3 regions of the Kitasatospora sp. GAS1066B genome follow, and region 1 is predicted to be linked to each of the others. Evidence: riboswitches for the same ligand, from Rfam matches in the RefSeq annotation. Region 1 holds a riboswitch; each other region holds the start of a gene.
The links. Region 1 has a riboswitch for cyclic di-AMP ahead of ABH937_RS35365 (M23 family metallopeptidase). Riboswitches for the same ligand answer to the same signal wherever they lie in the genome.
Positions count from the first base shown of each region.

Region 2: it holds a riboswitch for cyclic di-AMP, as region 1 does, so the genes downstream of both, ABH937_RS21555 (transglycosylase family protein) here and ABH937_RS35365 (M23 family metallopeptidase) in region 1, are expected to answer to the same signal.
Region 3: it holds a riboswitch for cyclic di-AMP, as region 1 does, so the genes downstream of both, ABH937_RS20360 (NlpC/P60 family protein) here and ABH937_RS35365 (M23 family metallopeptidase) in region 1, are expected to answer to the same signal.

Region 1 covers NZ_JBGCCO010000050.1:14,652-21,990, reverse strand. Annotated here, with positions in the region: gene ABH937_RS35380 (sensor domain-containing protein) at 1-549, opposite strand, end outside; gene ABH937_RS35375 (GNAT family protein) at 615-1,184, opposite strand; gene ABH937_RS35370 (hypothetical protein) at 1,228-2,133, shown strand; gene ABH937_RS35365 (M23 family metallopeptidase) at 2,155-3,099, opposite strand; cyclic di-AMP (ydaO/yuaA leader) riboswitch at 3,111-3,284, opposite strand; gene ABH937_RS35360 (YiaA/YiaB family inner membrane protein) at 3,494-3,784, shown strand; gene ABH937_RS35355 (alpha/beta fold hydrolase) at 3,915-4,739, shown strand; gene ABH937_RS35350 (TetR-like C-terminal domain-containing protein) at 4,739-5,314, shown strand; gene ABH937_RS35345 (hypothetical protein) at 5,575-5,808, shown strand; gene ABH937_RS35340 (sensor histidine kinase) at 5,887-6,750, shown strand; gene ABH937_RS35335 (response regulator) at 6,804-7,339, shown strand, end outside.
Region 2 covers NZ_JBGCCO010000019.1:6,580-13,918, reverse strand. Annotated here, with positions in the region: gene ABH937_RS21575 (Ppx/GppA phosphatase family protein) at 1-325, opposite strand, end outside; gene ABH937_RS21570 (DUF501 domain-containing protein) at 322-999, opposite strand; gene ABH937_RS21565 (septum formation initiator family protein) at 1,028-1,468, opposite strand; gene eno (phosphopyruvate hydratase) at 1,565-2,851, opposite strand; gene ABH937_RS21555 (transglycosylase family protein) at 3,073-3,939, opposite strand; cyclic di-AMP (ydaO/yuaA leader) riboswitch at 3,944-4,092, opposite strand; gene ABH937_RS21550 (cytochrome P450) at 4,322-5,596, opposite strand; gene ABH937_RS21545 (hypothetical protein) at 5,745-6,161, shown strand; gene ABH937_RS21540 (MazG family protein) at 6,183-7,211, opposite strand; gene ABH937_RS21535 (SurA N-terminal domain-containing protein) at 7,228-7,339, opposite strand, start outside.
Region 3 covers NZ_JBGCCO010000017.1:98,026-105,364, forward strand. Annotated here, with positions in the region: gene ABH937_RS20350 (hypothetical protein) at 1-39, opposite strand, end outside; gene ABH937_RS20355 (NlpC/P60 family protein) at 60-1,100, opposite strand; gene ABH937_RS20360 (NlpC/P60 family protein) at 1,312-2,445, opposite strand; cyclic di-AMP (ydaO/yuaA leader) riboswitch at 2,452-2,600, opposite strand; gene ABH937_RS20365 (C40 family peptidase) at 2,887-3,924, opposite strand; gene ABH937_RS20370 (NYN domain-containing protein) at 4,090-5,469, opposite strand; gene ABH937_RS20375 (hypothetical protein) at 5,733-6,014, opposite strand; gene ABH937_RS20380 (rhomboid family intramembrane serine protease) at 6,215-6,991, shown strand; gene ABH937_RS20385 (Lrp/AsnC ligand binding domain-containing protein) at 6,988-7,269, shown strand; gene ABH937_RS20390 (aminotransferase class V-fold PLP-dependent enzyme) at 7,275-7,339, opposite strand, start outside.

The DNA.
Region 1 (7,339 bases):
GCCGGCCACCTGCCAGAAGTGCGTGAGGTAGTAGACGTGGTGCGCCCCGTCCTTGTGGTAGTCGAAGACGCGGTAGCCGGGCCAGCCCACGTAGGTCGGGAAGACCCAGTTGTAGGCGGGCAGCAGCGCCATCGCGAAGCCCGTGGTCCAGAGCGTGACGGTCAGCACGAAGCTGAACACGTGCCAGGGGAACATCAGCAGGTGGTACGCCACCGCCCGCCAACCCGCCAGGTCGGCCAGCTGCGCGGTGATCCGGGCCCAGGCCCCGGGACGGGCGGCGCGCACCGGGGCGGGCCCGGGCAGCCGCCGGCCGAGCAGCCGGGCCACCCGGCCGCGCTCGACCGCGCCGAGCCCCCGGGCGCCGGCCAGCAGCAGCGCGAGCACCGGCAGGCCGAGCGCGGTCACCAGGGTGCCGATGCCGAGCGCCAGGACCGTGACGGTCCAGACGAAGCCGACGACCGCGGTGAAGAGGGAGGCGAAGATGTAACCGACCTCCCGGTGGGTCGCCCGGAGGAACGGGGTGCGCTGCAGCGAGATCGTCGTCGTCATGCGTACCAGCCTGCCGGGGCAAGGGCGGTGGCGGAATGCGGCTGACCTGCGGAGTCGGGGTGGGGTTAACCCCCGGTCGGCCACTCGTCCTCGAGCAGCGAGTACTGCAGCGCGTCGTGCCAGGCGCCGCGCAGGTGGAGATCGTGCCGCAGCCGTCCCTCCAGCTGGAAGCCGAGCTTGCGCAACACCCGGGCGGAGGCCAGGTTCTGCGGGTCCAGCCGGGCGGCCAGCCGGTGCAGGCCCAGGGTGCCGAACCCGAAGTCGCAGAGCAGCCGGGCGATCTCGGTGGCGTAGCCGTGGCCCCAGACGTCGCGGCGCAGCGCGTAGCCGATGAACGCGGCCCGCTGGCTCGCCACGCCTTCCACGCCGAGCACCGCGTTGCCGAGCGGCACGGCGTCCTCGCCCTCCTCGGTCAGCGTGACGGCCAGCCGGTAGACGGTGCGCGGGTCGTTCTCGGCCTCCTCCAGGTAGAGCGCGACCTGGTCGGCGCAGTCCTCCCGGTCGCGCGGCTCGAAGGGCAGGAAACGGGCGGTCTCCGGATCGCCGAAGATCGCGTGCAGGGCGTCGATATCGCGCGGCACGTGGTGGAACTCGCGGACGGTCAGCCTCGGACCGGTGAGCAGGACGGGGTGCATGGCAGGTACGGTAGTGGGCCCGCGAGCGGTTACCGTACCTGCCATGGACCAGGACGACCTGCGGCTCGCACCCCGACCGCACACCGCTGAGCTGCTGCGATGGGCCGAGGAGCAGGGGCTCGCGCCGGTGCCGGAGGCGGCGGTGAACACGGTGCTGACGCTGCTCGAACTGGGTGACGCGCAACTGCGCGACGGCTTTCCCGAACTGACCTCGGCGCTGCTCCAGGAGCTGCTCTACGAGCGGATCCACCTGTACGTGCAGCCGCCCGAGGAGCAGTCGCCGCTCGCCTACGGGGCGGCCGTGCGGCTGCTGATCGACCATCAGCGAGCAGCGAGGCGGCTGAACGCCAAGCGGCAGCAGCGCCTGCACGAGGAGGCCGACTGGCAGGGCGAGCTGCTGGCCGGGCTGCTGCGCCACCCGCACCTGCTGACCTGGCCCCGGCTCTACACCCTGCTGCTGCGCGAGGCCGGGGTGGACACCGACGCGCCGGCGGCGGTGCGCGAGTGGCTCGACGCCTTCCGGGAGCTGGCCGAGCCGGACCGGCTGGCCGCCTTCACCGAGCTGGCCGCGCTGGACCAGCCGGAGGGCCTGGCCGGCTGGACCGAGGGCGTGCTGCTCTCGATCGGGATGGCCACCGACGGCGCCCGGCTGCTGATCGAGAACCGCCTGATGCAGCGCAGCTACCGCAACCTGGCCGGCCGCAACGCCCTGGGCCTGCCGATGCCGGCCGAACTCGCCGGTGACTTCCCCAACTTCGAGGCCACCGTGCAGCAGGAGGCGCTGCGGCTGCTGGGCGAGTGGACCGTCCCCGGGCTGCCCGCACTGCTGCTGACGGAGTACCAGGACCTCGCCCCGGAACCCGGCGCCGCCGAGGTGGACGGCTACATCGTGAAGCGCGGCCTGGCCGAACTCCCGGACATCGGGGACTGGCCGGGCGAGCCGGGCTGAAGCGCCTGCGGGGCCCCGCCGTTACAGCTGCACGCCGTGCGCGCGCAGCCAGCCGGCGGGGTCGACCGGGGCGGCGCCGGCCGGGCGGACCTCCAGGTGCAGCTGCGGGCCGGCGGGCGCGCCGCCCGTCCGCAGGCTCGGGGAGTTGCCGGTGACGCCGATCCGGCCGAGCACGGTGCCGGGGGCGACCGGGCCGGCGGGAACGGTGATCGAGGCGAGGTGGCAGTACCAGAGCTCGGTGCCGTCCGGCAGGGTCTGGATCACCCGGTAGCCGTGGGCCCCGGACCAGCCGGCCGCGCTGACGGTCCCCGCGGTGATCGCGGTGACCGGGGTGCCGGCCGGGGCGGCGAAGTCGAGGCCGGTGTTCAACTGCGCCCAGGGCGAGCCGCCGTGGCCCGTGCCGAGCGTGTAGCCGGCGAGCGGCGGCCGGACGGTCACGGCCTGGGCGGCCGGGGTCTCGCCGACCGGCGTCTCGTCAGCCGGGGTCTCGGCCGGGGCTTCGACGACCGGAGCCTGAGCGGCCGCGGTCGGCGCCTGGGCGGCCGCGTCGGCCGCCGCCGCGAGGGCCTGCTGCGCCGCGCGCTTGGCCGCCGCCTCGTGGGCCGCCTCCAGGCGTGCCGCCTCCTCGGCGGCGGTGCGCCGGGTGTCGGCCTGCTGCTGGATCCGCGCGGCCAGGGCCAGGCCCGGGTCGGCGGTGCCGTCCTGCTCGGTGGCCGCGGTCCCGTCCGGCGCGGTGATCGCGGGGGTGGGCGCGGCGGTCGGGGTGGCCGCGGCAGCGGCGGTGGCGGTCAGGCCGGTGGTGGCGCCGAGGGCGGCGGCCATCGCGGTGACGCCGAGGACCGGAGCGCCGGCCCGCGCCTGGCGGGGCACCCGGTGCCGGGCGGGGTCCGCCGTGACGCCGGGGTGGTCGAGCAGTCCGGTGCCGCTCGCCTCGGTGCGACCCTCCGGAGAGTGCGTCAACGCCACGGGGGCGCGCTCCTTTCCTTCCCTCTCGCCTACCGGGTTAGCTGACGGGTTCGGAGCAGGAAGGTCTCCTACGGTTCGGCCTGGGCTGGTCCAGCCTGGGTCGAGCCGATTCACCCCAAGGAACATGGTTCCCCGGCTCCCGGCCCGGCCCGGGGGCCAGGTCGTGGATTAGGCGACGGCGCACGGTGCCGTTTCGGGTACGGCGTTGCCGACCGCGCTGCGTTATCAAACGTTAATCCCAGGAGCCCGCGATTCCAAGCCCGTTCAGAGTCGATTGTCAGACTCATTTAACGTCATGGTCGCGTCATGACGTACACCCCCGACCCCGCACTCGGGCCGCGAACTGAGTAGTCGTACTCAGGTGCCGGGCACGGGAGTTGGCCATCCTTCAGGCATGACTTCCTCGGTGCAGCCACGAACCACGTCCGCTTATTACCTCCAGGCGATCATCTCCTTCGCGCTCGCTCTCGGCGGGCTCGCGATCGGCATCGCCTATCTGCCGGTGAGCCCCTGGGTACGGGCCTTCCTCGCACTCGGCCTGCTCTACACGACCACCTCCGCCTTCACCCTCGCCAAAGTGGTCCGCGACCGGCAGGAGGCCGGCGAGATCGTCACCCGGGTCGACCAGGCACGGCTGGAGAAGCTGCTCGCCGAACACGACCCGTTCCGGGTCGAGGGGGCCTGACGAACCCGCCGCGAGAACGGCTGAACGGCTGAACGACTGAGAGGGCCTTGACGGCTAAGGCTATTAGCCATAGCTTTGTAGGTGTCGGCAGGCAGCCGGCACCACCTCTCGGAAGGCCAGGAGGCTCGCCGTGAACGCCACCAGCACCCCGCGGACCCAGTACCTGCAGCTCCCCGGCGGCACCATCGCCTTCGACGACACCGCCGGCGACGGCACCCCGGTGCTGCTGCTGCCCGGCATGCTCGACAGCCGTCGCGAGTACCGGCACCTGCACCCGCTGCTCGCCGCGGCCGGGCACCGGGTGATCACCATGGACCTGCGGGGCTTCGGCGAGTCCTCGATCGCCTGGGACGACTACACCCCCGCCGCCATCGCCGAGGACGCGGTCGCGCTGCTCGACCACCTGGGCATCGCGAAGGCCGTCGTGGTCGGCCACTCCTACACCGGCGCCAGCGTGGTGAAGGTGGCCACCCTGGTCCCCGAGAAGGTGGCCGGTATCGTCCTGCTGGACGCCTTCATCGAGCAGCCGCCCGCGAACGTGCTGATGCGCGGCCTGGTCCGCGTGTTCGGCGCGGCGCTGATCGCCTTCCCCAGGTTCTGGGGCTACTACCTGAACAAGGTGGCGATGCCCACCAGGAAGCCCGCCGACCACGCGGAGCACGTCGCCGCTCTGGTCGCCGACCTGCGCACTCCCGGCCGCCGGCAGGCCACCCGTGGCTACGCCCTGGGCGACTCCGCGCCGACCGGCTGGACCGTGGGCTTCCACTCCCCCGCGCTGGTGGTGATGGGCAGCAAGGATCCCGACTTCCTGAACCCGCTGCGGGTGGCGGACCGTCAGGCCACCGCGCTGAACGCCCGCAAGGTGATCATCGACGGCGCCGGGCACTACCCGATGTCGGACTCCCCGCAGGCCACCGCCGACGCCCTGCTCCCCTTCCTGGCCGAGGTGGCCTGATGCCCCGCGCCGGACTGACCCCCGACCTCGTGGTCGACCACGCGCTCGCGCTGATCGACACCGACGGACCCGAGGCGCTGACCCTCGCCGCGGTCGCGCTGCGCGCCAAGGTGGCCGCCCCCTCGCTCTACAAGCACGTGCCCGGTGGCCTGGGCGGGCTGCGCCGGCTGGTCGGGATCCGGGTCACCACCGATCTGGCGGCCACCCTGGACGCCGCCATCACCGGCCTGACCGGGGACGCCGCGATCGCCGCCCTGCTGCGCGCCTACCACGGCTACGCGACCGAGTACCCGAACCGCTATGCCGCCCTGCCGCAGAGCCCGGCCACGAGTGACGAGCAGCAGACCGGCGCCTCCGGTGCGCTGATCGGCGCGGTCTTCAAGGTGCTCCAGGGCTACGGGATCGCGGACAGCGAGGCGGTGCACGCGGCCCGCACCGTCCGGGCGGTCCTGCACGGCTTCGCCTCGCTGGTGATCGGCGGGGCCTTCCAGCTGAGCGAGGACCTGACGGTGACTCAGGAGCGACTGATCGCGCTGCTGACCAGCGGCCTGCGGGAGTGGCCCAGGCCGGTCTGACCGGCCGGCCGATCGGACGAGCCGGTCGGACGAGCCGATCAGGCAGACCGATCAGGCAGACCGGTCAGACAGGCAGCCGATCAGCTAAGACTCAGAAAAAGGGACTAAGGTCCCATCCGGTACGGATTCGGGTGACGATCGAGACCGATTCGTCGCCGAACCAGGGTCAGACTGGCCCCCGTCCGGGTAGCAACAGCGGACGGCGCACCACGCCGCACCCCGAGCGCACCCGCGAACCGACCGGCGAAGGACGAGGGCCCATGACGCAGTCGACCAGCGCGCAGCACGCGGCCTGCCAGGCCGCTCCCGCCACGATCCCGGCCCAGCGCGCCACCGACACCCCGCCCGGCACCGGGCACCGCGCCGCCGGTCCCGAGGAGCTGACCGGCTGGCCCGCCGTGCGCCGGAGCCTGGCGATCATCCGCGGCCTGCGCTCGATGGCCACCGTGCCGGCCCGCCCGCAGCCCGGGTACGGGGAGTCGGACGGCCAGTGACGGCCGTCATCCCCGGGATGTAGCCGCTGCCTCCGGCGGATGATGCGCGGCGCGCCGCCGACCTGCGAAGGTACTCCCGTGGGGACTACGGGGAACGGCTGGCTGACCATCGGCCTCGCCACCGTCGCCGCGCTGGCCGGCACGGTCGCCGCGGTGCTCGGGGTGGCGCTGCTGCGGGCCCGGCGACGGCATCGGGCGGCCATCGGGGAGCGGGGCTGGCTGCTCGAACGGGAGCGGGAGAGCGCGGCCCGCAGCGCCGTGGACGCCGAGCGGTCCAGGATCGCCGGCGAGCTGCACGACATCGTCAGCCACAACGTGAGCGTGATGGTGGTCCAGGCCGGCGCGGCCCGCGAGGTGCTGACCGTGCTGCCCGAGGAGGCGGCGACCGCGCTGCGCGCCGTCGAAGGCGCCGGGCGCGACGCGATGACCGAACTGCGGCACCTGCTGGGCCTGCTGGCCCCGGCGGCGGACGGCAGCGACGATCCTGGCCCCGGACCGGCCGGCCTCGCCCCGCAGCCGGGCCTGAGCCGGCTGGGCGCGCTGGTCGACCGGATCGCCTTCGCCGGGCTGCCGGTCGAGGTGCGGATCTCCGGGGAACCCCGGACGCTGCCCGCCGGCGTCGATGTGACGGCGTATCGGATCGTGCAGGAGGCGCTGACCAACGCGCTCAAGCACGGCGACGCGGAGCGGGCCGAGGTGACGGTGCGGTACGCCGACCACTCGCTGCGGGTGGAGGTGCTGAACAGCGGGCCGAGCGTGCTCTCCGGGACCGCCGGCACGGTGCGCCGGGCCCGCGGCGGGGACGGCGCCGGGCGCGGCCTGCTCGGGCTGCGCGAGCGGGTGGCCGTGTACGGCGGGGACCTGGACGCCCGGCGGCGGCTGGGCGGCGGCTACCGGGTCCGGGCGCGGATCCCGCTGGACCGGCCGGAGGAGCTTTCGTGAGCGCGGGAGAGGGCGTCGTGGGAGAGGGAGCGAGCGTGGCCGCGAGGACGGACGTGGGGCCGGACGAGCCGGTGCCGCGGGTGCTGATCGCCGACGACCAGTCCCTGGTCCGCACCGGCTTCCGGCTGATCCTGGCCGCGCGCGGGATCGAGGTGGTCGGCGAGGCCGCCGACGGCGTCGAGGCGGTGGCGGCGGCCCGCCAGCTGCGGCCCGACGTGGTCCTGATGGACATCCGGATGCCCACCATGGACGGGCTGACGGCCGCCCGGCAGGTGCTGGCCGAGGATCCGCGCTGCCGGGTGATCATGCTGACCACCTTCGACCTGGACCAGTACGTGTACGCCGCGCTGTCGCTCGGGGCCAGCGGCTTCCTGCTCAAGGACGTCACCTCGGACCACCTGGTGGCGGCCGTCAAACTGGTCAGCACCGGCGACGCGCTGCTGGCTCCCTCGATCACCCGGCGCCTGGTCGAGCGCTTCGCCACCGCCGCGAGCCGGGCCGAGCCGCCCCCGGGCACGGCACCCGGGGCGGCACCCTCGGTGCACCGCGACCTCACCCCACTGACGCCCCGTGAGCTGGAGGTGCTCAC
Region 2 (7,339 bases), on a different contig from region 1:
CGACGCCCAGGATCTCCCGCACGCCCTTGGTGAACTCCGCGCTGTTCTCGGCATCCCGGGAGGCGCTGGTGGCCACGAAGCGGGTCCGCTCGGGGCCCACCCCGTACGAGGCGATCACCGCGGCGTACTCGCGGCAGGCGGCGAAGGTGCGCTCCAGCGCCTCGGGGGCCAGCCGCCCGGTGCGGTCCACGTCCTGGCCGAGCCGGACGATCAGCATCCGGCGGTCCAGGTCGCTGATCTCGCCGGTCGTCGGGTCGAGGTCGGCGATCAGCAGGCGGATCGAGTTGGTGCCGCAGTCGACGGCGGCGACCCGGGTGGCGGTCACTTGGCGCCCTCTTCCCGCTGCTCGTCCGGCTGCGCTTCGTGCTGGTCGTCCTGCTGGTCGGCCTGGCGCTTGGCCGCCCGCTCGGCGGTCTTGCGCTCCTTGGCGGCGATCACCGCCGCGTGGTCCTCGGCCTCGGCGCGCTGGGCGACCAGCGCCTCGATCCCGTCCGCGACCTGCTGCTCGCTCACGCAGGCGCCCTTGCGCCACCACTCGGGCAGCATCGCCAGCGCCTCGTCACCCAGCGGGTTGACGCCGGGCCCGGCCGCCAGCGAGTGGCCGACCAGCACGTGCAGGCACTTCACCCGGTCCGGCATCCCGCCGGCCGAGGGGAAACCTTCCAGCACCTCGATGGCGTCGCGGCGGGCGATGTAGTCCTCGTGCGCCTTCTGGTACGCGGCGGCCAGCTCCGGGTCCTCGGCGAGCCGGGCGGTCTGCTCCTTCATCACCCCGTCCGCCTCCAGCGTGCCGATCAGCGAGGCGGCCTTGGGGCAGGTCAGGTAGTACAGGGTGGGGAACGGGGTGCCGTCGGGCAACCGCGGGGCGGTCTCCACCACATCCGGGTTGCCGCACGGGCAGCGGTGCGCCACCGCCCGGGTGCCGCGCGGGACGCGGCCGAGCTGGGCCGCGACGGCGGCCAGGTCGCGGTCGGCGACCGGCTGGTTCTCAAGTGTCATGTCGGGTCTTCTTCACGGGGCGGGCTTCTCACGGAGCGGGGGCGGGAGCGGGGGTGGCGGCGGCCGCGTCCACCGAGTCCCAGACGGTGGCGTACCAGGGCTTGGCCGCCTGCGCGGCGGCCTGCGCGGAGCCACGGCCCGAGGCTTGGGAGGAGGCGGCCGAGGGGGTGGGGTCGACCGAGACGAAGGGGGTCTCACCGGGCATCGCGTAGTGCAACCGCTCGCGGGCCTGGGCCTTCACGAACTCCGGGTCCTGCCAGCGGGCCAGCTCGGTGGTCAACTGCTCGACCTGCCGGCGGGCCTGCTCGGCCTTGACCCGCTGGGCGCTGATCTGGTCGCGCTGGTTGATGAACTGCCGGGTCGGATAGGCGAGGATCGCCACCAGCGAGCAGAGCACCAGGACCAGCACGGTGGCCCGGCTGGTGAACCGCGGCCGGCCGCCCAGACCCGGGATCTTCCAGCCTGCCATCTCCTGACCCCTCCCAGTCGCGCCGATACCCCGGCATCCACCCTACGGGGTGCACACCGGGGCATCGGTCAGGCTGGCTGTCGGCCCTCGCGGGGGTCAGTCCGCGACGCGGAACCGGGGGAAGGCGGCGCGGCCCGCGTACTCGGCGGCGTCGTCGAGGATCTCCTCGATGCGCAGCAGCTGGTTGTACTTGGCGACGCGCTCGGAGCGGGCCGGGGCACCGGTCTTGATCTGGCCGCAGTTGGTGGCGACGGCCAGGTCGGCGATGGTGACGTCCTCGGTCTCACCGGAGCGGTGCGACATCATGCAGCGGTAGCCGTTGCGCTGGGCCAGCTCGACGGCGTCCAGGGTCTCGGTCAGCGAGCCGATCTGGTTCACCTTCACCAGCAGCGCGTTGGCGGTGCCGGTCTCGATGCCACGGGCCAGGCGCTCCGGGTTGGTGACGAACAGGTCGTCACCGACCAGCTGGACCTTGGCGCCCAGCTTGTCCGTCATGGCCTTCCAGCCGTCCCAGTCCGACTCGTCCAGCGGGTCCTCGATGGAGACCAGCGGGTAGTTCTCGACCAGGTCGGCGTAGTACTCGATCAGCTCGGCGGCGGTCAGCGCCTTGCCCTCGAACTGGTAGGCGCCGTCCTTGTAGAACTCGGAGGCGGCCACGTCCAGGGCCAGCGCGACGTCCTTGCCGGGCACGTAGCCGGCCTTCTTGATCGCCTCGGTGATCAGGTCCAGCGCCTCGCGGTTGCTGTCCAGGTTCGGCGCGAAGCCGCCCTCGTCGCCCAGGCCGGTGGACAGGCCGCGCTCCTTCAGCACGCCCTTGAGCGTGTGGTAGACCTCGACGCCCCAGCGCACGGCCTCGGAGAAGGACTCCGCGCCGATCGGCGCGATCATGAACTCCTGGATGTCGACGTTGGAGTCGGCGTGCGAGCCACCGTTGAGGATGTTCATCATCGGGACCGGCAGCACGTGCGCGTTCGGACCGCCGAGGTAGCGGAACAGCGGCAGGTCGCTGGCCTCGGAGGCGGCGTGCGCGACGGCCAGCGAGACGCCGAGGATCGCGTTGGCGCCGAGCGAGGACTTGTCCGGGGTGGCGTCCAGGTCGAGCATCGCCTGGTCGATCAGCCGCTGCTCGGTGGCGTCGTAGCCGACCAGCTCCGGGCCGATCTGCTCGATCACGGCGAGGACGGCCTTCTCGACGCCCTTGCCGAAGTAGCGGTTCTTGTCACCGTCACGCAGCTCCAGCGCCTCGAAGGCACCCGTCGAGGCGCCGGACGGGACAGCGGCACGACCGGTGCTGCCGTCGTCGAGGCCGACCTCGACCTCGACCGTGGGGTTGCCGCGCGAGTCGAGAATCTCACGGGCTACGACGACATCAATGGACGGCACGAGGCATCTCCTAGACGGAAGCGGTCCTGCGGACGTGGGTAGGGAGTCGTTACGACCAGAGCCTAACCGCACCGGCCACCGCGACGACCCGGACCTGCCTCCCGTCTCACGGTGTGGCTCGGCTACCTGCCGGTAGTTCACCTGAATGCGTGTCGGTGGTCGTTTCGCGAGCCGCTCGCGCGGGGCCGCATCGGCGCGGCCCCGCGCGGGCTGTCGGCCGGTCAGCCGAGGTGCAGCAGCTGGCCGGGCATGATCAGGTCCGGATTCCCGCCCACCGTCTGCTGGTTGGCCTGGTAGAGCTGCTGCCAGCCGCCGGTCTGGTGCTGGGCCTGGGCGATCATCGAGAGGGTGTCGCCGGCCCGCACCGTGTAGTCGTGACCGGAGCCGCTCGGCGCGGCGGCCGGTGCCTGGGCCGGGACCTGGATCGGGGCCTGGATCGGTGCCTGGGCCGGGGCCTGAGCGGGCACCGGGGCGGGCATGTTCCGGTCGTACACGCTCTGGTGGCTGGTCCAGTACCACCCGCCGTCGCTCTGGTACCAGTAGACCTGACCCTTCGCGTCCCAGCCGGCCTTGCCGGGGAAGGCCGGGGCGGTGGACTGCGGCACCTGCTGGGGCTGCGCCCGCTGGGCCTGCGGAGCCGGCGTCTGAGGCCGCGTCTGCTGCCGGCTCGGGGCGACCGGCGCACTGGCGTCCAGCGCGGCTGCGGCGCCGCCCTGGGCCAGGCCCGCCTTGACCGAACAGACCGGCCAGGCGCCGGGACCCTGGTCGGCCAGCACCTTCTCGGCGACCGAGATCTGCTGCGCCCTGGTGGCCTGGTTGGCCTGCGACGCGTACTGGGTGCCGCCGTACGCGGCCCAGGTGGAGGAGGTGAACTGCAGACCGCCGTAGAAGCCGTTGCCCGTGTTGATGCTCCAGTTGTTGGTGCTCTCGCAGTTGGCGACCTTGTCCCAGACCGTGACCGGGGCGGCATGCGCGGCGGTCGCGGTGAGCAGCGGCACCGCCAGACCCGCACCGGCCACGCCGGCCACGGCGATCGCCCGCTCGGTCTGGGTACGACGACGATGACGGCCATTGCCCTTGAGCAGCATGAACTGTCCCTCTCCGCACGCCTGCGAGGTGAGCTGTCGGGTTCGGGCCCGTGAGGTCGGCCCGGCCGCTGACGCGGCTTCACCCCTAGCCGTGGGAGACGGCAGAAAATCCTGGGTCCCCCGCCCCTGCCCCGAGGTAGGTCGGCGTCCCGACGGCGCGGTGGGCAGGACTCGGCGTACCGCACGCGGGGTTCGCAGCTGCGAACTCCTGGGAGGGTAGGCAGATTGACGGACCAATCACAAGCTCATATCGCATACATCACACGAGAATTACGACGCCGTCAGATCGTCCACTAACCGATCAGGTTTGTCCGCATTGATGCGTATTCAGATCGTGCCTGCCGGAACACTTCCGACACGCCGTCAGACATCCGACACGCCGTCAGGAGCTGCCGGTCGAGGATTCCGGTGTGAAAGAAACCGGCAGTTCGCGCAGCCCACGCATGATCAGACCGCCCCGCCAGCGCAGTTCCGCCGGCTCGCCGGCGAACTCGATGTCGGGCAGCCGGGTCAGCAGGGTGGCCAGCGCCGCCTGCCCCTCCAGCCGGGCCAGCGGAGCGCCGATGCAGTAGTGGATGCCGTGCCCGAAGCCGAGGTGCGGGTTGTCCTTGCGGGCCAGGTCCAGGGTGTCGGGTCGACCGAACCTGGCCGGGTCGCGATCGGCCGCGGCCAGCACCACCAGCACCGGATCGCCGACCGGGATGTCCACCCCGCCGATGCTCAGCGGCGCGGTGGCGAACCGCCAGGTCGCCAGCTCCACCGGACCGTCGTAGCGGAGCAGTTCCTCGACGGCGGTGGTCAGCAGCTCGCGCTCGCCGCGCCGCACCGACTCCTGCAGGCGGGCGCGCTGCTCGGGATGGTTCATCAACGTGTACATGCCGTTGCCGATGAGGTTGACGGTGGTCTCGAAACCGGCGAAGAGCAGGATGAAGGCCATCGCGGCGGCCTCGTTCTCGCTCAGGTGCTCACCGTGGTCGCTGGCCCTGATCAGCCCCGAGATCAGGTCCTCACCCGGCTCGGCCCGCTTGCGGTGGATCAACTCCGCCAGGTAGGACCGCATCCGCTTGACCGCGCGGGCCACCCCGCCGCGCGGGCCGCCGCCGTGTCGGATCATCATGCCGGCCCAGTCGCGGAAGTCGTCCTGGTCCTCGGCCGGCACCCCGAGCAGGTCGCAGATCGCGTAGATCGGCAGCGGGAAGGCGAACTCGTGGATCAGGTCGGCCGAGCCGCGCGCCGCGAAGCCGGAGATCAACCGGTCCGTCAGCTGCTGCACCCGGGGTTCGAACTCGGCCACAGTGCGCGGGGTGAAGGCCTTGGAGACCAGGCGGCGCAGCCGGGTGTGGTCGGGCGGGTCGATGTTCAGCAAGTGGGTCATCAGGTCGGCCTGCCGCTCCCCCGGGATGCCGACCCGTCCGGTGCGATGTGCCTGCTCACTGTGGTGGGCCGGGTTCTTGGAGAGCCGGGCGTCGGCCAGTGCCTGCCGGGCGTCCGCGTACCGGGTCACCAACCAGGCGTCAACCCCGCTCGGCAGGGTAGTCCGATGCACCGGGGCGTGCTCCCGCAACCAGGCGTACGCCGGGTACGGGTCGGCGGCGAACTCCCAGGTGAACAGGGGTGGTGCGGGCGGCAACGGGATGGCATCGGGCTGGTCCGGCATGTCTTGACGGTATCCCGTCCCCAGGAGGAGTGAGCCTGGTCACCTGACGGGTAATCCCTGTTGCGGAGGGTCAGGAGAAGCCTACGATCCTCCGATACGTGGTTGGCGGGCGTTGCAGTGCGGCGGCGCCCCCAGGGAGGAGCAGGCCATGCGAGTAGCCGGGGCAGTGGTGGTCATCGCGGTACTCAGCGGCGGCGACGGCGACGGGCCGGCCCGCCGCTTCGCCGCGGCGGGCGCCGCCGGCCTGCTGATCGCCGACCCGCGGACCGGGGTGGCCGAGGACCTGGCCGCCGCCATGGACCGGATCGGCTGCCCGGTGATCGGGGTCAGCTCCGACATCCACCAGCCCAGCGACATCGCCGCCCTGGTCGACACCACCGAGAAGCACCTGGGCCCGATCGACCTGTTCTGCGTGAGCGGCCCCGACGGCGAGCGGATCGTCGCGATGGCCGAGCTGCCCGGCCAGCTGCACCGCCTCGCCGAGCTGCTGGACCCGCTGGGCGAGGCGATCGGCGCGGTCGTCCCGCCGCAGCGCCAGGTGCACGCCCACCAGCAGCCCGCCTGACGGCCCGCCCTGGCCCGGCTCCTAGTCGGCGGCCAGCCCCTCGGCTGCCCGCACCGCCGCCCGATAGCCGCGCGCGGCCGCCCGCAGCGCCGCGTCCGGGTCCACCTTCGCGTCGTGCGCGCGCTGCACCACCGCGAGCAGCAGCGCGCCGGCCGTCTCCTCGGTCAGCTCGGCCGGCAGCGCGTACGGCGCGTCGGGAACGCCGGTGAAGCCCGCCCGGCGGACCCGGGAGACCAGCTTCGCCGCCAACGCCAGAGCCGGCAGCCCCGCCGGCACGCCGTCCAGCACCGACTCCCGGTGCTGCTTCTCGGCGGCCTTCAGCTCCTCCCAGTTGGCCTCCACCTGGTCGGTGGTGGCGGCGTCGGAGTCCCCGAAGACGTGCGGGTGGCGGTACATCAGCTTCTCGACGATCGCCCCGGCCACCTCGTCGATGGAGAACGGGTCCTCGGGGTCCTCCTCGGCGATCCGGGAGTGGAAGAAGACCTGGAGCAGCACGTCGCCCAGCTCCTCGCGCAGCGTCTCGCGGTCGCCCTCCTCGATCGCCTCGACCAGCTCGTAGGCCTCCTCGACCAGGTACTTCACCAGGCTGGCGTGGGTCTGCTCGGCGTCCCACGGGCAGCCGCCGGGCGAGCGCAGCCGGTCCATCACCGCGACCAGGTCGAGCAGCCGGGCGCCGGGCAGGTCGTAGGAGCCGGGCAGCAGCTCGATCTCCGGCGCCCGACCCGCCGCCTCGACCGCGATCCGGGCCAGCGCGTCGGTCAGCCCGGGGTCGCCGTCCGGGCTGCCCAGGAAGAGCACCGGGGCGCGCTCGACCAGGGTGCGGGCCAGCGCCGGGGCACTGTCGCGGGCCACCAGCTCGACCGCCACCCGCGCCTGGGCGAGCGCGGGCAGCTGGGGGTGCGCCGGGTCGGCGGCCAGCACCAGGGGCGCTGCCCGCAGCGCCTCCCAGGCGGGCCAGCTGAGCAGGCCGGGGGCGACCCGGTGGGTGGTGGTGAGCAGGGTCAGCTTGGGGGTGTCGGCGCTGTTCGGGGTGTCCGTGTTGGTCTCCACCCCTCGAACCTACCGCTCAGGCGGCGGCGCCCGACTGCGGCAGCCAGTCCTCGCTCGGGCTGTCCAGCACCGCCTGCTGCGCGTCCCAGCTGCCGTAACGCGGGTTGACCGTCACCTTCAGCTGGGCG
Region 3 (7,339 bases), on a different contig from region 1:
CCCGCCGGCCGCCAGCAGCAACGCGGTACGCCGGGGCACGCTCGTCCCGTCGTCGGTACTCAGACCCGCACCACCGTCGCCACCGGCATCGCCGCGACGTTCTCGTAGCGCACCCGGGCTCCGGGGTAGGGGGCGTGGATCACCGTGCCACCGCCGACGTACATGCCGACGTGGTGCATGTCGTGAAAGAAGATCACCAGGTCTCCCGGTCGCGCCTCGGCCAGGCTGATCCGCTGCCCCCCGAACGCCTGTGCCTGCGAGGTGCGAGGCAGGCTCACTCCCGCCTGCTGCCAGCTCCAGTACATCAGACCCGAACAGTCGAAACTGCCGGGCCCGGTGGATCCGTACACGTAAGGGGAGCCGAGCTTGCTCAGCGCCGCGGCCACCGCGAGCGCGGCCCGGTCCGAGGCGGGCGGCTGGTTGCCCAGGTCCACCCGCTCGGCGCCGCGGGCGGCCCGCTCGTTCGCCTCCCGGGCGTCCTGCGCGGCCAGCTGGGTCCGCTCGGCGGCGGAGAGGCTGTCGAGCAGCGCCTGGGCGCTCTTCAGCCGCTGCTGGACCTGCTGCTTGCTCTGCGCCAGCGTGCTGCGCACCGTCTCCAGCTCGGCCAGCTTGGCGCTCGCCTCGCTGCGCCGCTGGTCGAGCCGGCGCTGCTGCTCCAGCACCTCGTGCAGCGAGGCGGCCTGCTGCCGGCCCGCCTCGGCCAGGCTGCGCGCCTTGATCAGGTAGCCCGCGGGGTCGCTGGAGAGCATCAGTTGAACGGCCGGGTCCATCCCGCCCGAGCGGTACTCGGCGGCCGCGACGGTGGCCAGCACCGAGCGCATCCGGTTGAGCGTGTCCTGGCCCTGCGCCACCTGCGCTTGCAGGGCGCTGGTCTCGGCCTGCAGGCGCTTGGCGTCCTCCTCCGCCGCGTTGGACTTCTCCGAGGCCTGCTCGGCCTCGGTGTAGAGCTGGTCGACCTGCGCCTTGACGTCGTTCTTGTCCGGCCCGGCCGGTGCGCCCTGGGCGCTGGCCGTCATCGCCAGCGCGGTGGTCGCGGCAGCGGTGACCGCCAGCACCCGGGCGAACCGGCGCGCGGTACCCGACGGGGGTGTAATCGCCATCGTCTGACGACTCCAATCGCCGTGAGAGCTCGGGGAGAGCCCTCGGAGGAGCTGAGGTCCGAGCGCAGACGTTAGCGAGTCGGGACGGATGAGTCCAAACTCCTGCCAATACGAATATTTGATCCACAATCGGACAGCAGAACGGCGAAGGCCCGGTCTCCGCACGGGAGACCGGGCCTGGGTGACGCTTCGCCAGGGGCGTCGGGGGGTGTCAGGGGCGGATGATCGCCTCGACCCCACCCATGTTGGCGACCGACTCGTACTTGACGTTCTCACCGGTGCGCGGCGCGTGGATCATCGTGCCACCACCGACGTACATGCCGACGTGGTCATAGTTGTTGAAGATGAGCAGGTCGCCCGGCTGCGCGTTGGCGATGTTGGTGCCCTCGTTGGTGCCGATCGCGGCCTGCTGCTGGGAGGTGCGCGGCAGCGAGACACCGGCCTGCGCGTAAGCCCACTGCATCAGACCCGAGCAGTCGAACTCGGAGGGACCCGTCGAACCGAAATGGTACGGGTCGCCGAGCCTGCTCTCGGCGGCGGCGATCGCGGCGGCGGCGGCCGAGTTGCCGGTGGTCGGCGCGGCCGGCGGCGTCGTGGTGCTGCCGAGGTCGGTGCGGGACGAGCCGCGCGAGGCGGCGCTCTGCGACTGCGCCGCAGCGGCGGCCTGTGCCTGCGCCTGCGCCTGCTGGGCGGCGGCCTTCGCCTGCGCGTCGGCCTGCGCCTGCTGGGCGGCCATCTGCTGGCGCTGCTGCTCGGTGAGCGTGTTGAGCAGGTTCTGGGCCTGCTGCAGCTTGGCCTGGACGGTGTCCTTGGCGGACTTCAGCTGCTGGGTGGTGGCATCCAACGCGGTGAGCTTGCTCTGCGTCTCGGCCTTGCTCTGGTCGAGCACCGTCTGCTCGCTCCGCAGCTCCTTCAGCGTCTCCGCCTGGGTGGTGTTCAGCTGGTTGAGCGCGCTGGCCTGGCCGAGGAAGCTGTCCGGGTGGGACGAGAGCATCATCTGCACGGTCGGCGATATGCCGTTGTTGGCGTACTGGTCGGCGGCCACCGAGGCCAGCCCCGCCTGCAGGTTGGTCACCTGGTCCTGCTGCCGCGCCACCTGGTCCTGCAGGTCGCCGACCTGCTTCTGCAGCGTCTGCTGCTGGGCCTGGGCGCCGTCGTACTGCTGGGTGGCCTGCTCCGCCTGGTTGTTCAGGTCGTCGACCTGGGACTTGACCTGGTCGAGCGAGGGCGCCGGGTCGGCGTGCGCCGCGCCCTGCGAGGAGAGCGCCACGGCGGTGGCGGCAGCGGCGGTCAGAATCGACGCGCGGGTACGGCCAACGGGCTTGGGACGACGATGGGACGCCACGAATCCTTCTTCCCTCGGACCGCCTACCGGGTGAGCTGACGGGTTCGGGCTGGAAGACTTGCCCTACGACGCCTCACCGGCCCACGGCCGACCTGGCGCCGATTCACCCCGGAGGAACGTGGTTCCCCGGCTCCGGTCCACAGCTCCCCCGCAGGGGTTCCCCGTCGGACAGTCAACTGCCCGTGCTGCTTTCCAGACTCGGCGGTAACCCGCGCCGCCACCCGGGTCGGGTGATCACCATCGCGTGGGTCTGGTTGCCGACCCTAGTAACAAATCTGTGATCCGTTCAAATCCTTGTCAGAAAAACTCGGCAACTTTGACTCTGGGTGCTATGCAGATCACCAACAGGTGATCAAGTAGCGTGCGAACAAGTGTCCCCCGTCACACCTGGCGGGTGACGGGGGATCAGGAGCGCGGCGTGCGCGGCGGAGCGACGGCGGGTCAGACCCGGCGAATGATGTAGGACTCGCCCATCGTGCTGACGCTGGCGATCCGCACCACGTCACCGGTGTGCGGCGCGTGCACCATGTTGCCGCCGCCGATGTACATGCCCACGTGGTGCCGGTCGCCGCCGAAGATCACCAGGTCGCCCGGCTGGGCGTCGGCCAGGCTGGGCACCCCGGTGCCCACCGTGGCCTGCTCCTGCGAGGTGCGCGGCAGCGAGACGCCGGCCTGCTCGTAAGCCCACTGCATCAGACCCGAGCAGTCGAAGGTGGTCTGGCCGGTGGCACCCCAGACGTAGGAGTCGCCCAGGCGGGTGAGCGCCGCCTGCACGGCCTGGCCCGCGTAGCCGGAGGCCGGCGGCAGGTTGAGCGTGCTGAGCTGGGCCCGGGCGCTGCCGCGCGAGGCGGCCGCCTGCTGGGCGGCCAGCTGGGCGCGCTGCGAGGCGCTCAGCGAGTTGAGCAGCTTCTGCGCGGCGGCCAGCTTGGCCTGCACGTCCGACTTGGCCTGGTTCAGCTGCGCGGTGGCCGAATCCAACTGGGCCAGCGTGTCGGCGGCTTCCTTCTTGATCTGGTCGAGGTTGCGCTCCTCGCCCTGCAGCGACTTCAGCGCGTCCGCCTCGGTGCTGGTCGCCACCTGCATGCTGGAGGCCTGGTCAAGATAGGTGCCCGGGTGGGAGTTCAGCATCAGTTGGACCGACGGGTCGATCCCGCCGTCGCGGTACTGCTGCCCGGCCACGGCGGCGAGGCCGCCCTGCAGCTGGGTCACCTGGTCCTGGGTGCGGGCCACCTCGTCCTGCAGCTGGGAAGCCTGCTGGCGCAGCTGGTCACCGCGCTCCTTCGCGCCGTCGTACTGCTCGGCCGCGGCCTCCTGCTGGTTGTTCAGCGCATCGATCTGCGCCTTGACCTGGTCGACCGTGGGCGCCGGGTCGGCCCAGGCCCCGCTCTGCGAGGAGATCGCGACCGCGGTCGCCGCAGCGGCGGTGAGCACGGTGATCCGCGCGCGGCTCGACTGCTTGGGACGGCGGTGGGACGCCAAGGGACTGCTCCTTCTTCTACCGGGTCACCCGATCGGGTGAGTGACCGGAAAAATAGGTTTGACGCCAGACCCTAGTGAACATCAGATCCCTGCGCCACTCCCCCACCCCCACGAACTCACGGTCCAGGCCAGGTGTTCACCGGGTCTTCACCAGCTGAGCGCTGGTCAGCTGCGGGCCAGCCGGTTCAGCAGCAACACCGAGGCGACCGGGCGCGCGCCCGCCTTGCGCACGCCGTCGGCCACCTCCCGGTCGGCCGAGACCACCACCACCGGCCGGCCCTGCGGCTCGGCCCGCACCAGCTGGCGGATCAGCTCGTCCGCGGTCTGCCCGGTCCTGCTGAACCGCACCCGCACCCCGCGCGGTGGCGCCATGATCACCGGCACGTCCAGGTCCTGCCCGTCGAAGACACAGGTCACCTCGGCCTGGGTGCGCTGCGCGAGCATCGCCAGCCCGCCCAGCAGCCGCAGCCGCTGCTGCTCCAACGGCAGCGTCGGGTAACCGGTCTTGGTCACGTTGTAGCCGTCCACCACCAGGTGGACCTGCGGGATCGCCAGCAGCTGGTCGAGCAGCGCCGGGTCGTCCTCGGCCAGCCCGCGCCGGGCCACGTCGTGCGGCGAGGCGGAGCCCGGGACGACCGCGTCCACCAGGTCGGCCGGGTGCAGCTGGGTGACCGGCAGCGCCAGCTCGCGCTGCAGGCCCTGGGCGGACTGCAGCACGGTGTCGAGCAGCAGCCGCAACCGCATGTCCTCCACGCTGCGTCCCTCGCGGGCCGAGCGGCGCCCGGCCTCCAGGGCGGTCTCCAGCTCGGCCACCCGGTGCTTCAGCCGCCGGTTCTCGCTCTCGGCGGCGCCGCGCTCGACGGCGGCGGCAGCGGCGGCGGAGGTCAGTTCGGCCTGCACCTTGCGGGTCTCGGCCTGGGCCCGGCGGGTGTCGCTCTCCAGCCCGCGGAGCTTCTTGCGCAGCGTCTCCAGCTCCTTGCGGGTGCCCTCGGCCTCCGCGCGCTGGCGGTCCAGGTCGGCGCGGGCGGCGGTGCGGGTGGCGGTCAGCTCCTCCTGGAGCTTCTCCACCAGTCGGGCCGCCTCGGCGGCTGCGTCCTCGGCGCCGGCCCGCTCGACCTGCTCGCCGGCCTCGGCGACCAGCCGGGTCCAGCCACGGCTGCGCAACAGGTAGGCGGCGGCGGCCACATCCAGGGGCTCGGCCGCGCCCGGGACCTGGCCCGCCTCCAGTGCCTTCACCAGGTCGGGCTGGCCCAGCCGCAGCCGGTCAGCTATCCGCAGGCGGAAGACCGGCTCGGCCTCCAGGGCGGCGGCCAGCGCGGTGCCGGCGTACTTGGCCCGCCGGGCGGGGGTGAACTTGGCGTACGGGCGCAGCGAGGGCGGCAGGTCGGCGGGCGGCAGGCCGCCGAGCGCGTCGGCGGCCAGGCCCACCACGCGCCGGCGCACACCCTCGGGCAGCGGGCGGTCCAGCTGCTCGGCGGGCTGCTCGTCCTCGACCGACGCCTGGACCGACGACTGGACCGACGCCTCGGCCGACGGCTCGACCACCTGCTCGCCGGCCGGGCCGACGGCTGCGGCCGGGTCCACAGCGCCGTCGGCGGACGTCGCGGACGCGACCGGCTCGCCGGCAGCGGGCAGCGGCCCCTGCGGCTCGGCGGCCTGGCTGGCTGCGTCCATCGCGTCCTCGGCTCCGATCATGATCTGCGCGGTCGCCCGGCCCAGGGCCGTGGCGCCTCGACTCACCACCCGGTGACTCTCACCGCTCGATGCAATTGTCGCGTGCGCGGCGACTGTTTTTCAGCAGCGCCCGCTCAGCCGGCCTGCCCGGCCCCGTCCCCGGCGGGCGCCGCGTCGGGCTCCTCGGCGTCCGGGCGAGCCACCAGCTCGACCTGGTCGACCGCGTTGCACCAGCGGCAGCGGATCGACTCCAGCGTCTCGCTGAGCACCTCGGTCTCCTCCACCTTGGGCTCACCGGCCAGGTCCAGGTGCAGGTACTCGACCACGCGGGAGGACCGGGTCACATCGAACCGGGTCAGGTTGCCGCAGAGCGTGCAGCGCCAACGGGTCTCGGCGGTGGGCACGGGGACGGGCATGAGCGAGGTCCTCTCGGCTGGTACCTGGTCCGGGCCGACGTGCCGGCCAGGTCTCAAGCCTAGGGCCTCCTGCTGAGACGGCGGGCACCGGATACCGGTTCCCACCAGCACCGCGGCCCGCTCGAACGCCTGCTCGCCCGCTCACCCGCTCGCCGTACACCGCGGTGTCACGAGCGCGCCGGCGCGGAATGGATCCGGCCATGGCAGACCAGCGCCACGACGGGCCGACCCCGCTCGTCAGCTATCTCCTGATCGCGCTCAACTGCCTGGTGTTCCTGGCCGGCCCGAGCGGGATCAACCCCGGCTACGGCTCGACCGCGCCGGCGCGCGCCTGCGCCGCCCAGCACTACCAGCAGCGGTGGGGCGCGATCCCCGCCGAGCTGCTGAGCAACCGTCCGCTGACCTCCGCTCAGCTGGCCGGCCTCCCCGCACCGCTGCCCGGCTGCCCGCTGCTCGCCACCCCGCACAAGGTGCCGGCCCTCTCCGCGCTCAGCTCGCTCTTCGTGCACGGCGGCTGGCTGCACCTGCTGGGCAACATGCTCTTCCTCTATGTCTTCGGCGCGGGCGTCGAGGAGCGGCTGGGCCGGCTGCGCTTCCTCCTCTTCTATCTGGCCGTCGGCGTGCTGGCCGGGTACGGCTACGCGGCCGTCGGCGGGCACGGCCCCGAGTCGCTGCGCCCGCTGGTCGGCGCCTCGGGGGCGATCGCCGGGGTGCTCGGCGGCTATCTGCGGCTCTATCCACGGGCCCGGGTGACCACGCTGGTCCCGGCGCTGCTCTTCCTGCCGCTGCGGCTGCCGGCCTGGCTGGTGCTCGGCCTCTGGTTCGGCGTGCAGTGGTGGTCGCTGCGCCAGGCCGGCAGCGGGGTCGCCTACCTGGCCCATGTGATCGGCTTCAGTGCCGGCTTCCTGGCCTTGTGGGTGGCGGCCCGACGCGCCGGATACGCTGGCCCCACCCTCGACCCAGGAGTCCAGCCGTGATCACCGCCATCGTGCTCGTCAAGACCAGCGTCGACCAGATCCCGGAGATCGCCGAGGCCATCGCCGCGATCGACGGGGTGAGCGAGGTCTACTCGGTGACCGGCGGGTACGACCTGGTCGCCATGGTGCGGGTGCGCCGCCACGACGACCTGGCCGAGGTGATCCCCGGCCGGCTCAACAAGGTGCCGGGGGTCGCCCACACCGAGACCCAGATCGCCTTCCGGACGTACTCGCAGCACGACCTGGAGGCCGCCTTCGCGCTCGGCCTGGACGGCTGACAGCTCTAACGTCGAGTGTCGGCCACGCAACGGCCGCCTTCGTTGCGGTAGTTCCACCGCGCGCCGTCGC